Linked DNA regions of Blastochloris viridis. The protein of the gene in region 1 interacts with the protein of each later gene in a pairwise test. Links are inferred from orthologs where the notes say so. Each region holds a gene or a part of one and is shown on either strand. Other genes may lie near its edges.

Region 1 (7,712 bases):
GCGTCGGGCTCGAAGCACCAGGCGTTGAGGCCCACCGCAATGTCGTAGGCCAGGGTGTCGGTGCAGGCGAAATAGAAGTCGATCAGGCCGGACAATCGGTTGCCGAGGAAGAACACATTGTCGGGGAAGAGGTCGGCGTGGATGACGCCGGCCGGCAGGCCGCTCGGCCAGCTGGTTTCGGCGACCGCCAGTTCCTCGGCGATCAGCGCGCCCAGCCCCGGCGCCACGGTGTCGGTGCGGTAGCCGGCGCGCTTGGCCAGCGGACGCCAGCCCGCCACCGACAGCGCGTTGGCGCGCGTCATCGCGAAATCGGCGCCGGCGAGGTGGAGCCGGGCCAGCGCCGCGCCGACCTCGCCGCAATGCTCGGCGCTGGGCCGGCGCACCGACATGCCGTCAAGAAAAGTGACGATGGCGGCGGGGCGGCCGGCCAGGGTGCCGAGCGCGGTGCCGCCCTTGGTCTTCACCGGCAGCGGGCACGTCAGGCCGCGGTCGGCCAGGTGCTCCATCAAGGCGATGAAGAACGGCAGATCGTCCGGGTCGACCCGCTTCTCGTACAGCGTCAGGATGAAATAGCCGGCGGTGGTGTGGATCAGGTAGTTGGTGTTCTCCACGCCCTCGGCGATGCCCTTGCAGGACAACAACTGGCCCAGGTCGTAGAGGTCGAGGAACGCCGAAAGCTCGTCGGTTCCGACGTCGGTATAGACAGCCATCGTCCGCTCGCGCTCGCTTAAGTCCCATCATGGCCCGACCGCGACGGATCGCGTCGTGATCCCGAACCAACCTCGCCGAAAAATCCTTGATCGGAAAGGGACTTTTCGGCGACCGGCCTTTGAGCTCCGGCCTGATCGGCCGGATTTCGGATCAGACCCTAATTGATTGAGTCCATGAATGAAGTGTCCGCGGCACCTGGAGGCCGGGTGCCGGACGCCATCCCTTAGAGCATGATGTGCAAAACTGGAAAGCGGTTTTGCGAAAAAAACCTGCCCGAACACACCTCAGCTCGCGCCAGCGACACCGCGGGCGCGGTGGGCCTTCGCTGGCGTCGGTGCAGATCGGCCGGAGGCGGTGTCAGGCGGCGTCCGGCCGCAGTTCGCGCGGTAGCGGGAAGAACATGTCTTCCTTGACCGTGGTCACGGTGCTGACGGTGATGGCGTAGCGCTCGGCGAACGCGGCCAGGATCTCTTCCACCAGCACTTCCGGCGCCGAGGCGCCGGCGGTAAGCCCGAGCCGGGCGATACCCTCGAAGCGACTCCAGTCGATCTCGTCGGCGCGCTGCACCAGGACGGCGACCTTGCAGCCGGCGCGCTCGGCGGCTTCGCGCAGGCGCTGTGAATTCGAGGAGTTGGGCGCGCCGACCACCACCAAAGCGTCGACCATCGGCGCCACCTGCTTCACCGCCTCCTGGCGGTTGGTGGTGGCGTAGCAGATGTCCTCGATGTGCGGGCCGGCAACCGCCGGAAAGCGCCGCTTCAGCGCGGCGATGGCGTCGCGGGTGTCGTCGACCGACAATGTGGTCTGGGTGACAAAAGCGAGGTCCTTACCGGCCGGCGGCTCGAACGCCTCGATGTCCTCCACCGTCTCGACCAGGGTGACGGCGCCATCGGGCAATTGGCCCATGGTGCCGATCACCTCGGGGTGGCCGGCGTGGCCGACCAGCACGACGTGGCGACCGCGCTTGAAATGGATCTCGGCCTCGCGGTGGACCTTGGTCACCAGCGGACAGGTGGCGTCGAGCGTGAGCAGGTGGCGGCCGCCGGCAGCTTCGCCCACGGTCTTTGGCACGCCGTGGGCGGAGAAGATCACCGGCGCGCCGGTGTCCGGAACCTCGTGGAGATCCTTGACGAACACCGCGCCCTTGGCCTTGAGGCTTTCCACCACGAAGCGGTTGTGGACGATCTCGTGGCGGACATAGACCGGCGGCCCGAAGCGCCTGAGCGCCGTTTCGACCACGTCGATCGCCCGCGTCACGCCGGCGCAGAAGCCGCGCGGCGAACACAGCAGAATTTCCAGCGGCGGCAAGGTCTCTACCGGGGCGGTCCCGACCGGGGATTTTGCGGTCATCGCGGGCTCGGTCATCGCGGCCTCATGAGGTGGCCTCGGGTTCAGCGGCACGGCCGGCACATGACCCCCCACGCTGCGGAGTGTCAAGGCGCGGCAGTTGCGGAGGCGAGCGTCAGGGGCGGCGACACGTTGGCCCGCTGCGGCGATGGCGCCCGCCGAAAACCGCCGGTCGAGAGGCGCGGCGAAGGGAAGAACCATCCTCCCAAACGCAACAGACCCCGGCGAAGCCGGGGCCTGTCGTTTAGGTCATTGGGCTGGACGCTGAGCCTCAGGCCTGCGGCTGGGGCTCCAGGCCGCCCTCGCCCTTCGGGCGCGGCCGGCGCGGGATGGCCGAGGACCGGGTCTGTGCCGGCTCCGGCTCGATTTCGCGCACCGGCGGGTTGCCGTCGAGCAGGTTCTTGATCTCGTCGCCGGTCAGGGTCTCGTATTCGAGCAGACCCCTGGCCAGCGCCTCAAGCCCCTCGCGCTTCTCGGTCAGGATGCGGGTCGCCTCCTGGTGGCCCTCCTCGATCAGGCGGCGAACCTCCTTATCGATGGTCTGGGCGGTGACCTCGGAGATGTTCTGCTGGCGCGACACCGACATGCCGAGGAACACCTCGTCCTGGTTCTCGCCATAGGCCACCGTGCCGAGCTGATCGGAGAAGCCCCAGCGCGTCACCATCAGGCGGGCCAGACGGGTGGCCTGCTCGATGTCGGACTGGGCGCCGGAGGTGACCTTCTCCTTGCCGAACACCAGCTCCTCGGCGACGCGTCCACCCATCATGATGGCGAGGCGCGACGTCATCTGCTCGTAGCTCATCGACATCTTGTCGCGCTCGGGCAGCTGCATGACCATGCCCAGCGCCCGGCCGCGCGGGATGATGGTGGCCTTGTGCACCGGATCGGTGGCGGGAACGCTGAGGGCTACGATCGCGTGGCCGCCTTCGTGATAGGCGGTCAGCATCTTCTCCTCTTCGGTCATCACCAGCGACTTGCGCTCGGCGCCCATCATGACCTTGTCCTTGGCGTCCTCGAACTCGGCCTGGGTGACCATGCGCTTGTTGCGCCGGGCCGCCATCAGTGCCGCCTCGTTGACGAGGTTCATCAGGTCGGCGCCGGAGAAGCCGGGAGTGCCGCGGGCGATGGTCTTGAGGTTGACGTCCGGCGACAGCGGCACCTTGCGGACGTGAACCTTGAGGATCTGCTCGCGGCCGATCACGTCCGGATTGGGCACCACCACCTGCCGATCGAACCGGCCCGGGCGCAGCAGCGCCGGGTCGAGCACGTCCGGCCGGTTGGTGGCGGCGATCAGGATCACGCCCTCATTGGCCTCGAAGCCATCCATCTCGACCAGGAGCTGGTTCAAGGTCTGCTCGCGCTCGTCGTTGCCGCCGCCGAGACCGGCGCCGCGATGACGGCCGACCGCGTCGATCTCATCGATGAAGATGATGCACGGCGCGTTCTTCTTGGCCTGCTCGAACATGTCGCGGACGCGGGAGGCGCCGACGCCGACGAACATCTCGACGAAGTCCGAACCGGAGATGGTGAAGAACGGCACGTTGGCTTCGCCGGCCACCGCACGGGCGATCAGCGTCTTGCCGGTGCCGGGAGGGCCGACCAGCAGCACGCCGCGCGGGATGCGGCCGCCGAGGCGCTGGAACTTCTGCGGATCGCGCAGGAATTCGACGATCTCCTGCAGATCCTGCTTGGCCTCGTCAACGCCGGCGACGTCCTCGAAGGTGACGCGGCCGTGCGCCTCGGTCAGCAGCTTGGCCCGCGACTTGCCAAAGCCCATCGCCTTGCCGGCGCCACCCTGCATCTGCCGGCTGAGGAAAATCCACACCGCGATCAAGGCGACGAACGGCAGCCAGGAGAACACCAGCTGCATGAACCAGGGCGTATCCTGCTGCGGGCGGGCGGTGATGGTCACGCCCTTACCGTACAGCCGCTGGACGAGGTTGGGGTCGGAGGGCGCATAGGTCTGGAACGCGCGGCCGTCGTTGAAGTGGCCGGTGACGTTCGCCCCCTCGATCACCACGTCTCGCACGCGGCTCTGGTCGATTTCGGCCAAAAGCTGCGAGAACGGAATCTCGTTGGCCTGTTGGCGCTGACCCGGATTCTGGAACAGCGTGAACAGAGCCAGCAGCAGCAGGACGATGATGACCCAGAGCGCGAAATTTCGAAGGTTTCCGTTCATCTGGTTCCCCTGCGGAACGGCAAAACGCCGCCCGCGTCGTAATCCGGAACGAAACCTTCGTCCGGAGCGGTCGTTAAGGACGCTCGCCGGCCGGCGCCGCCTGTTGAACCCTAATCTAGGGTTCGCCGGGAGGCACCACAAGGGAAGCGGCTTGCAACAGCAAACACGGGTCGCTTTGGCGGCTCCTGGCTCTCCAACGTACTGCCGAGGTCCATTACCGGATCATTTACGCCGCGGCGGCGCCGGCTCGACGATGACGACACCACCCGCGGCGGTGACCATGGCACCGGCCAAGGTGCGGCGGAACGGACCCCCGCCCCACCCCGCCAGCAGCGCCGCGTGAAGCTGCTCCAGCTTGGCGAGTTCGACCGGACCCTCGTGTCCGACGCGGTCCACCGCGCGGCCGAGCAGCCTGAGGCCAATCTCGGCCGGCAGGCCGGCAAACCCTTCGGCATCAAGAAAAATCCTGCCGCCGTCATCGCCGCGGCCCACCGCTGCCGCTGCGGTGTCGGTCGCCGCCTCGAGCGCCGCGTCGGCCCGCGCCGCCCGCGCGGCAAGGCGCGCCAGCCGCTCCGCCGACAGCCCCTCGCCGGCCAGTGCCGCCGCCGCCGCCCGCAGCCGCGGCCGGGCGAACCGCGAATCGGCGTTGCTGGGATCCTCGCTCCAGGCGAGGCCGCGCGCTTCGAGCGTGGCAATCAGCCGCGCCTTGGCCACCGCCAACAGCGGTCGGTGAAGCCGAATCGCGCCGCGCCGGTCGAGCGGACGCATGGCGGCCAGCCCGGCCAGCCCGGAGCCGGCCGCAAGCCGCAGCAGCACGGTCTCGGCCTGGTCGTCCAGGGTGTGGGCGGTGGCGACATCCTCGGCGCCGAAGTCGGCTGCGGCACCGGCGATGAGGTCGTAGCGGGCGGCGCGGGCCGCCGCCATCAGGCCGGTCGCCGGCTTGTCGCCCTGCCAGACCAGGGTGCGGTGGCCCACCTTGAGGCTGGCGGCAAGGCATGCCACCGCCGCGGCCTCGGCGGCGGCTTCGCGGCGCAGGCCGTGATCGACGGTGACGGCGAGGAGTTCGGGAAAGTGCGGCGCGGTGCGGCGCCGGTCGGCGGCGAGGGCCAGCAGCGCGGTGGAATCGGGGCCGCCGGAGACGGCGAGGACCAGGCGCGGGAGATCGGAGAGAGGTTCAAGCAGGCGGGCAGCCTCGGCTGGATCGAGCGGCGCTGCCTCAGCAGCGGCCACGCTTCTTCTCCTGCTCCAGCCCCTGCTTCACGCTCTGGGGCGCGTTGGGATGCTTGCGGCTGGCCTCGCCGAACGTGGCGCAGGCGGCCTCGCGCTCGCCGAGCGCGGCCAGCGACTGGCCGAGCCGGAGCAGCGCGTTCGGCGCCACCTGGGCCTTGGGGTAGTCGCTCGAGACCTTGAGAAACTGCTCAGCGGCATCGCGATAGCGCTGGCGCTGGTACAGGCTCTCGCCCAGCCAGTAGGTGGCGTTCGGCACCAGCTTGTCACGCGGATAGGCGCGCAGGAAGCCGCGGAACCCGGTCTCGGCGGTCTCATGGTCCTGCTGCAGCACGGCGTTGTAGGCGCGCTGGTAATCGGCCTGCGCGGAGCCGCCGCCGGGCGGCAGCGCCGCCTGCTGGGCGGGCGCCGGCGCGCGGGCGCCATCGGCGGTGCCGGCGCGCCCCGGCAACGCCGGCGGAATCACCGGCGGCGGCGGAGGCGGCGCCAAAGTGGGATCGGATGCCGCCCGCGACGCCAGCCCGGTGATGTCGAGCGGCTGGCCGAAGTCGCGGCCACCGGGGGCGCCGACCGGGCCGTCACCGGGCGGAACCGGCGCGGAACTGCTGCCGAGCGCGCGTGGGGCGCCGGGGGCGCCGGGCGTGGCCGAGGGATCGAACACATCGGAGCGGCGCTGCGGCGCGGCACCGGGCGCAGGCGCCGCCTGTGGCGGGCGCTGCGGCGCCGGCGCTGCGGCACCGCCGCGGCCGCCCAGTTCCTGGAAGCGGTACTCGAAATCCTCCTGCATGCGGCGCAGGTTCTGTTCGAGTTGCTGGTTGCGGAACTGGAGCTGTTCGATCTGGCCGTTGAGCTGGCGCAGTTGGCCTTCGATCTGGTTGAGCCGGACGATCAGCTCACCGCCATCGACCCGCGGCTCGGCCTGCGGCGGGGACCCGAACAGCTGGGCCAGCGGCGAGGACACCTCGCCAGGCGGCCGCAGGTCGGACCGGTCCAAACCGGATTGGGCCAGCACCGGGGCGGAGGCCACCACGGTGGCGGCTCCGAGGAGGGACAGGATCGTGACACGCCATCGCGCGCGCATGAAGACCGCCTTGCAATGCAGACCTAAAGCCTGAATTACGCGACGGACCACGGCCAAAATGTGACCCTGACGACACAATTTCTGTGGAGTCGTGGCGGATCGTCGAACCGCTACCAGCCGGCCAGCGGTCCGCCTTTGCGACCGCTCGCGGATGATCGCGCCGTGACCCTGGCAACAACCTTGGCAAAAATTCCTTGATCGGAAAGGTTTTTTTCGAAGGCCGGACACCGAGACCCCGGCCTGATCGGCCGGATTTCGCATGACATCTGCAGCCGCGGAGATCAGGAAAATCGGCCCGCCTTCCGCCGAGTCGGAACATGAAATCCGACACTTGGCGTCCAAGTGCCGGATTTCATCTCGTTGGCCGACCCGCTTGCCCGGTCGCTCTCGACCGTCAGGAGCCGGCAGCCACGCCGTCGAGCGCGGTGACGGCACGACGGTTCTGCGACCAGCACGAAATGTCGTTGCACACCGCGACCGGCCGTTCCTTACCGTACGACACGGTGCGCATGCGGGCGGAGTTGATGCCGCGGGCGGCGAGATAGTCGCGCACGGTCTGGGCACGGCGGGCACCGAGCGCGATGTTGTACTCGCGGGTACCGCGCTCATCGGCGTGGCCCTCGACGGTGAAGTTGTAGCGGCTGTAACGCTGCAGCCACTGCGCCTGCTTGTCGAGGGTCCCACGCGCCGTCGGCGTCAGATCGGTCGAATCGGTTTCGAAGAACACGCGGTCACCGACGTTGACGGCGAAATCCTGGGTGGATCCGGGGGTGGCCATGCCACCGATACCGCTACCGGCGAGGCCAGCCTGATCACCGTTGGGATTGGTGGCGCAGGCGCCGGCAGTAAGGGCCGCCGCAATGGCAACGGCGAAGCGAACGGTGCGAGCGGATCGCAGGGTGCGCGTCATGACGCTTCGACTCCTTTCATGGCCGCTCCCGCCGGGCGCAGGAGAGGCCGTCGCGTCCAGGAATGGTCCGTCAACCTTGACAAAATCTTTCCGCCGCGCGGCGAAAAAGCGGCATTTGCCCGGACCGGCTGTGAACTGTTTGCAAGGGTTAACGGCGACTTAATGGCAAAGGCCGCGCAAATGCCAGCGGCCGCCGCATCCTGTGGCTGCGGCGGCCGCCCATCGTCGTCAATCCTTGGGCGAGTTGGACGGCGCAC
Region 2 (7,753 bases), 210 kb from region 1 along the record:
CCGAACAACGAGGCGATGCCGTGCGACAGTGACCAGATGTGCAACGCTACCATCGCCGCCGGCGGCCGGTTGGCCGGTGGCACGGTAGCGGCCAGCGCCTCGGCCGCGGTGCGGACCACGGCGAACGCCTGATCGCCCGCCTCGCGCAGCGTCGGCGGATCGTCCGGCGGCACCCCGGCCTCGAACATAGCCGAATAGGCGGCCGGCTCGGCGCGGGCGAACGCCAGATAGGCCTTGCCGAGCCGCTCGAACGCCAGGAACGGGCTGGGCCGCCCGCCGTCCCACGCCGCCTCCAGCTGGGTTGCCAGGCCCTCGAAGCCGCGGCGCGCCACCTCGGCCATCAACTCGTCGCGGTCGCGGAAATGGCGGTACGGCGCCGCCGGGCTGACCCCGGCCCAGCGTGCCGCTTCAGCGATGGTGAAGCCGGCCGGCCCCTTCTCGGCGATCAGTTCGAGGGCGGCGCGAATCAGCGTCTCCCGGAGATTGCCGTGATGATAGCCGCGCGACCCCGAACGACCGTTGTCCTTGGACCAGTTCATGTGATGGTGTCTTACATGACGGCGGCGGCAGCGTCGACATTCGCGTGGCTTGGGCGTGACCCCGGCCGTGCCGCGGCGGGCTTGCGCCGGCCGGGGTGGCGGGCCGGCAATCGCCCCGGCCCATCTGGCTGCGGATCGCCGGCGCGCCGCCCGGTGCCCCGATGATCGGCGCCGGATCACTCCGGCCCGATCATCTTCTCCGGGCGCACGACGGCGTCGAACTCGGCGTCGGTGACGTAGCCGCCGCCGACCGCCTCCTGGCGAAGCGTGGTGCCGTTCTTGTGCGCGGTCTTGGCGATCTTGGCGGCGGCATCATAGCCGATCTTGGGGGCGAGCGCGGTGACCAGCATCAGCGAGCGGTCGAGCGCCGCCTTGATGTTGTCCTCGCGGGCCTCGATGCCCACCACGCAATTGTCGGCGAAGCTGACCGCGGCGTCGGCCATCAGCCGGATCGACTGAAGCAGATTATAGGCCATCACCGGGTTGTAGACGTTGAGTTCGAAGTGACCCTGGCTGCCGGCGAAGGTGATCGATGTCTGGTTTCCGAAGATGTGCACGCACACCATCGTCATCGCCTCGCACTGGGTCGGGTTGACCTTGCCGGGCATGATCGATGAGCCGGGTTCGTTTTCCGGCAGCGACAGCTCGCCCAGCCCCGAGCGCGGGCCGGACCCCAGCAGGCGGATGTCGTTGGCGATCTTGAACAGCGAGGCCGCCACGGTGTTGATGGCGCCATGGGTGAACACCATGGCGTCGTGGGCGGCGAGCGCCTCGAACTTGTTGGGCGCGGAGGTGAACGGCAGCCCGGTGATGGCGGCAATGCGCTCGGCCACCTTCTCGGCAAAGCCTTTCGGCGCGTTGAGCCCGGTGCCGACCGCGGTGCCGCCCTGGGCGAGCTGCATCAAGCCCGGCAGCGTCAGCTCGATGCGGGCGATGCCGTTCTCGACCTGCTTGGCATAGCCGGAGAACTCCTGGCCGAGGGTGAGGGGCGTGGCATCCTGGGTGTGGGTGCGGCCGATCTTGATGATGTGGGCGAACGCCTTGGCCTTGGCGTCGAGGGCGGCCTGAAGGTGGCGCAGCGCCGGCAACAGCTCGTGCACCACCTGCTCGGCGCTGGCGACGTGCATGGCCGTCGGGTAGGTGTCGTTCGACGACTGGCTCATGTTGACGTGGTCGTTGGGGTGGACCGGCTTCTTCGAGCCCTGCACCCCGCCCAGCATCTCGATGGCGCGGTTCGAGATCACCTCGTTGGCATTCATGTTGGACTGGGTGCCGGAGCCGGTCTGCCACACCACCAGCGGAAAATGGTCGTTGAGCTTGCCGTCGACCACCTCCTGCGCGGCGTTGACGATGGCATCGGCCAGCGTGGCATCGAGCCTGCCGAGGTCGCGGTTGGTCTCGGCGCTCGCGCGCTTGACGATGCCGAGCGCACGCACCACCGGCAGCGGCTGCCGCTCCCAGCCGATCTTGAAATTGCCGAGCGAGCGCTGGGTCTGGGCGCCCCAGTAGCGATCCGCCGGCACCTCGATCGGGCCGAAGGTGTCGGTTTCGGTGCGGGTTTGAGGACGCGTCGTCATGGCAATTAGGTCCGCTGGTGTGAAGATCGCGCGCTCATACCACGTCGGCGCGATATTGGGACCCAAATCACGGCGGCCGGAATCCGTGGCCCGACGGCTGGGAATTGCATCCGATCAACTGTGCGTTATTTGACAATGCGAAACCGGCATTTGGTCGCTATCGAACGCGTACGGGTAATTGGCTAAGGGCGCCGTTCGCGCGCGGCCGAATCGAATATGCGAGCAATGTCTATTGCTTAACGCTGCCCGATCTATTTGTAGGAAAATGATTTCCGGAACTTTCCTATCGACCGGAATTGGTATAAATTCTCACATCAACGGATGTGCCCAGCTTCGGCTTGCCCTGGTATGGCTGCGGGCCCATCCAGCTTGGCATTGGGGCCTCGGATTCGTCATCCATGGTTGAGGTGATCAATTTGCGGCGGGCGCGCAAGAAAAAGGCGCGCATCGAGGCCGATGCCATTGCGTCAAGCAACAGGCTGCGCCACGGCCGCACCAAGGCCGAGCGCGCGATTGAGGAGACCCGGCGTGAAAGAGCTGTCCGTGACCTCGACGCCCATAAACGTGAAGGCTGCGATGCCGATGACCACGAAAAGGGCGAATGAGATGAAGAGCCCGGTGGTGAAGCGATCGATCGTGATCGCAGGCCACAAGACCAGCGTCAGCCTCGAGGATGCGTTCTGGGATGCGCTGAAGGAGATCGCCTTGCTGCGCAGGACCACGCTGTCGGACCTCGTCGCCTCGATCGACGGCGGCCGCAACCACGGCAACCTGTCCTCCGCCATCCGGCTGTTCGTGCTCGACCACTACCGCAGCCGCCCGCGCTGATCGTCGCATTTTCGGTCCGAGAACGCCCTGGTGTGGCCGTTCGGGCCCGCGATCCGTTGAAAGGGCTTGCTGCGTTCCTATATCCCGGCCAAGACCGCGTCGCGCATGCGCCGACGGCAAGGATGAAACCCGGCCGCACGGCCGGTGTTTCGTATCCGTTCGCTGAAAAGCCTGCTGTCCATCGGGTTTTTCGACGGAATTGGGCGCCGGGGTCGCGAGCCGACTTCCGGCGTCGGCATGACAGGAAGGAACGATCGATGCCCTGGAGCAACCAGAGCGGCGGCGGCGGACCGTGGGGACAGGGGCCGCGCGGCCCCTGGGGCAGCGGCCCCCAGCCCAGCGGACCCAGCTCGCCGGACCTTGAGGACCTGATACGGCGGGGGCAGGATCGTCTGCGAACCGTGCTGCCCAACGGCTCGTTCGGCGGCCGGGGCATCGCCATCGGCGCCGTCGTCCTGGTCGGCCTTTGGATGCTGTCGGGCTTCTACCGGGTCGAACCCGACGAACAGGGCGTGGTGCTGCGGTTCGGCAAATACGTCCAGACCACCCAGCCGGGCTTGAACTACCACCTGCCCTGGCCGATCGAGACCGCGCTGACCCCGAAGGTGACCACCGTCAACCGCATCGACGTCGGCATGCGCCAGTTCGACGACTCCCGGCGCAATACCGTGGTGCGCGACGTTCCCGAAGAAAGCCTGATGCTGACCGGCGACGAGAATATCGTCGACATCGACTTCACGGTGTTCTGGCAGATCGCCAAGGCCGGAGACTTCCTGTTCAACATCCAGAACCAGGAAGGCACCATCAAGGCGGTGGCCGAGAGCGCGATGCGCGAGGTGGTCGGCCGTCGCGACATTCAGCCGATCCTGACCGGCGCCCGCCAGGCGATCGAAGCCGGCGTCCAGGAGTTGATGCAGAAAACCCTCGACGAGTACGGCGCCGGCGTGCTGATCCGCCAGGTTCAGATGCAGAAGGTCGACCCGCCCAGCCAGGTAATCGACGCCTTCCGCGACGTGCAGGCGGCGCGTGCCGACGCCGAGCGCGCCCAGAACGAAGCCCAGAGCTACGCCAACCGCGTGGTGCCCGAGGCGCGCGGCGACGCCGCCCGCGTCACCCAGTCGGCCGAAGCGTACCGCGAGCGGACCGTCACCGAGGCCCGCGGTGCCGCCAGCCGCTTCACCCAGATCTATGAGGAATACAAGAAGGCGCCGGAGGTGACGCGCGAGCGCCTCTATCTGGAAACGATGGAGCGCGTGTTCGGCAATATGGACAAGGTGATCATCGACCAGAAGCAGGGCCAGGGCGTGGTGCCCTACCTCCCGCTCGACAGCCTGCAGCGGCGCACCAATCAAACCCAGGGGGGAACGCGATGAAGGGCGGAGTCTTCGCTGGAATTGCGTTCGTCATCCTGGCAGCGCTGGTGATCGTCGGCTATTCGGCCACCTTCGTCGTGCATCAGACCCAGTTGGCGCTGGTGCTGCGCCTTGGCGAGCCGGTGCGGATAATCCGCGACCCCGGCCTCGCCTTCAAGCTGCCGTTCGTCGATACCGTCATTTTCTTCGACAACCGCGTGCTCGACCTCGACGCGCCGCCTCAGGAGGTGATCGCCGCCGACCAGAAGCGCATTGTGGTGGATGCGTTTGCGCGCTACCGCGTCAACGATCCGCTGCGCTTCTTCCAGACCGTCGGCACCATCCAGGGCGCCAACACCCGGCTGGCGGTGATCCTCAACTCGGCGACCCGCCGTGTGCTCGGCGAGACGACCTTCACCCAGCTCGTGCGCGACGAGCGCGCGCAGCTGATGTCGCGTATCCGCCAGCAGGTGCTGCCCGAGGCCCGCAATCTCGGCGTCGAGGTGGTGGATGTCCGCATCCGCCGCGCCGACTTGCCGGAGGCCAACAGCCAGGCGGTGTTCGAGCGGATGAAGACCGAGCGTCAGCGTGAGGCGGCCGAGATCCGCGCCCAGGGCCGCGAGCAGGCCCAGCGCATCACCGCGCGCGCCGATCGCGACGTCACCGTGCTGCTCGGCGATGCCAATGCCCGTGGCGAGCAGGTGCGCGGTGAGGGCGACGCCGAACGCAACCGCGTGTTCGCAGACGCGTTCGGCCGCGACCCCGACTTCTTCGCGTTCTACCGCTCGATGCAGGCCTACGAAGCCGGCCTCAAGGCCAGCGACACTCGCCTGATCATCTCGCCCGATTCGGCGTTCTTCCGGTTCTTCAACGATCCGGTGGATCGGAAGCCGGCCGCGCCGGCAAAGCCGTGACGGCAAGACCTTCGGAACCAACGACTCTGGCCCTAAGGTCTTGATCGACATGGGAGACTTTGTTGTCGCACTCGGCTTGATGCTGGCGATCGAGGGCCTGCTGTATGCCGCAGCCCCCGACGCCATGCGGCGGGCGGTTGCGCGTATTCTCGACACCCCCGACGTCGCGTTGCGGATCGGCGGGCTGACGATGGCGGTCTTCGGCGTCGCGCTGGTGTGGATGATACGCGGTTGAGGCGGGCCCGGCGACGTCGGCCGGGCCTCGCAATCCTTGGCTTCGCGATGGGCGGGTCGGACCTGAGGTCCGGCCCGCCCAATGCCATCGGCGCCCGATGCCGGCCGGATTTTCAACGCACGGAGCCCCGGCGCTGTGCGAAAACCCTCCCGAGGTCGAAGCCCGGCCGATCGCCCGGTGCAACGGGCGCGGTTGCCGAAGGTCCCTCGGCAGGGGTTGAATTCGGCGCCCGTCCGCGCCAGCGTCTATCCTGTTCGAAACAAGGAGTTCTGAGCGCCATGCCCTCAACCGCCCGCGCCTCGCGCCTGCTGCGCGCCGGGTTCGCAGCCATGCTCGCGGTGGCCGTCCTGCTGCCGCCCCTCGGCGCGTCTGCCCAGCAGCCAGCGAGCCGCGAGCTTCCCGACGTGGCCGACGTCGTCGACAAGGTGATCGACGCGGTGGTCTACATCTCGACCACCGCCCGCGTCGAAGCCAAGGGCCAGATGCCCCAGCTGCCGCCGGGCTCTCCGTTCGAGGAGTTTTTCGAGGAGTTCTTCAAGAAGCACGGCGGCGAGGGCAACAACCCGCTCGATCCCCACCGCCAGCGCCGGCAGACCTCGCTCGGCTCCGGCTTCGTGATCGATCCGTCCGGCATCATCGTCACCAACAACCACGTGGTCGAAGAGGCCGACGAGATTTTCGTCACCTTCAACGACACCACCCGCCTCAAGGCCGAGGTGATCGGGCGCGATTCCAAGATCGACATCGCGGTGCTGAAGGTGAAGGCCGACAAGCCGCTGAAGGCGGTGAAGCTCGGCGATTCCGACAAGCTCCGGCTCGGCGAATGGGTGATCGCCATCGGCAACCCGTTCGGGCTCGGCGGCACCGTCACCCTCGGCATCGTGTCGGCGCGCAACCGCGACATCAGCGCGGGACCCTACGACAACTTCATCCAGACCGACGCCGCCATCAACCGCGGCAATTCCGGTGGCCCACTGTTCTCGCTCAAGGGCGAGGTGGTCGGCATCAATACCGCCATCATCTCGCCGTCGGGCGGCTCGATCGGCATCGGCTTCTCGGTGCCGTCGGCAACCGCGAGCCCCGTGGTCGAACAGTTGCGCAATTTCGGCGAGACCCGCCGCGGCTGGATCGGGGTGCGCATCCAGCAGGTCACCGACGAGATCGCCGAGGGGCTCGCCATGGGCAAGGCGAACGGCGCTCTGATCGCCGGCGTCACCGACAACGGGCCGGCGGCCAAGGCCGGGCTCAAGGCCGGCGACGTCATCGTGCGGTTCGACGGCCGCGACGTGAAGGAGATGCGGGACCTGCCGCGGGTGGTGGCGGCAACGCCGATCGGCAAGTCGGTCGAGATCGCGTTCCTGCGGGGCGGCAAGGAGCAGTCCGCGAAGGTCATGGTGGACCGGCTCGAAGAGGCCGAAAAGCAGGCCGCGCTCGACAAGCCCGCGCCGCAACAGGCGCCCGCGGCGGAGCAGCCCGGCAAGGTGCTCGGCCTGGAGTTGTCGACGCTGACGGACGAACTGCGCAAGCGCTTCAAGATCAAGGACACCGTCAAAGGCGTGGCGGTCACCGGGGTCGATCGCGATTCCCCGGCCTCGGAGAAGGGCCTGCAGCCCGGTCAGGTGATCGTCGAGGTGGCACAGGAGCAGGTGGCCTCGCCCGCCGACGTGCAGCGCCGGCTCGACGCGCTCAAGAAGGAAGGCCGCAAGTCAGTTCTCATTCTGGTTGCGAACGCTGACGGCGAGTTGCGGTTCGTCGCGGTCGCCGCAAGGTAACCGAGAACGGCGGCGGCGACGCCCGACCCATCAAGCATAACGGCCCAGAACACCCGTGTTCTGGGCCGTTATGCTTGATGGGCCGGGCTGGAGACATCGCCCTACGCATATTCATTTCACCGATCCGGCCACAAAGACTAAATCCTGCGGTCGAATCGGGTCTTCGCCGAAAAATATATGCAAATGGCAGAAATTTTCCGCCGTTAATGACAAAATTCCCGTCCCGGAGGTCGGATTCCGCAGATTTTTGCGCGAATTCCGCAGTCGCGGCCTCCTCGCCAACCGCAGCGACGCGGTCTAGCATCGGGCTTCTTGTGTCGGATCACCCTTGGTAATGATATGATAGCTCAAATGTGCGTTTTCTTGTAGGTTCCGGAACTTTCTCACACTTTGCTCTTGAACCCGCGCCCCCGGTGAACTTGTCTACAAACGCGTGGATTGCCACGAGCCGGTTGGATTTGGGGGAGGGGCTCATGGATGCGATCGACCGCAAGATACTGGCCTATGTCCAAAAAGGCGGACGGGATTCGTACGCC

What was found.
Region 2: the proteins of ftsH (region 1) and hflK interact in binary tests that used the Escherichia coli proteins (3 or more experiments, as listed by UniProt). The link is inferred for Blastochloris viridis from one-to-one orthologs.

The regions. Positions count from the first base shown.
Region 1 is NZ_CP012946.1:3,050,740-3,058,451, forward strand. Bases 1,784-4,713 are described here. They hold ftsH (ATP-dependent zinc metalloprotease FtsH), read right to left. Parts: upstream 4,238-4,713; coding sequence 2,330-4,237; downstream 1,784-2,329. Other genes in these bases: ispH (4-hydroxy-3-methylbut-2-enyl diphosphate reductase), read right to left, coding at 1,784-2,076; tilS (tRNA lysidine(34) synthetase TilS), read right to left, coding at 4,460-4,713. Also shown: thrB (homoserine kinase), read right to left, coding at 1-710; more of ispH, read right to left, coding at 1,069-1,783; more of tilS, read right to left, coding at 4,714-5,467; tol-pal system protein YbgF, read right to left, coding at 5,454-6,545; peptidoglycan-associated lipoprotein Pal, read right to left, coding at 6,940-7,455. UniProt on the Escherichia coli protein: Acts as a processive, ATP-dependent zinc metallopeptidase for both cytoplasmic and membrane proteins. Plays a role in the quality control of integral membrane proteins.
Region 2 is NZ_CP012946.1:3,258,475-3,266,227, forward strand. Bases 2,289-5,259 are described here. They hold hflK (FtsH protease activity modulator HflK), read left to right. Parts: upstream 2,289-3,201; coding sequence 3,202-4,317; downstream 4,318-5,259. Other genes in these bases: BVIR_RS14170 (DUF4169 family protein), read left to right, coding at 2,515-2,721; BVIR_RS14175 (ribbon-helix-helix domain-containing protein), read left to right, coding at 2,723-2,944; hflC (protease modulator HflC), read left to right, coding at 4,314-5,210. Outside these bases: BVIR_RS14160 (TetR/AcrR family transcriptional regulator), read right to left, coding at 1-539; fumC (class II fumarate hydratase), read right to left, coding at 716-2,116; BVIR_RS14190 (DUF2065 domain-containing protein), read left to right, coding at 5,260-5,445; BVIR_RS14195 (DegQ family serine endoprotease), read left to right, coding at 5,724-7,217; BVIR_RS14200 (Lrp/AsnC family transcriptional regulator), read left to right, coding at 7,691-7,753.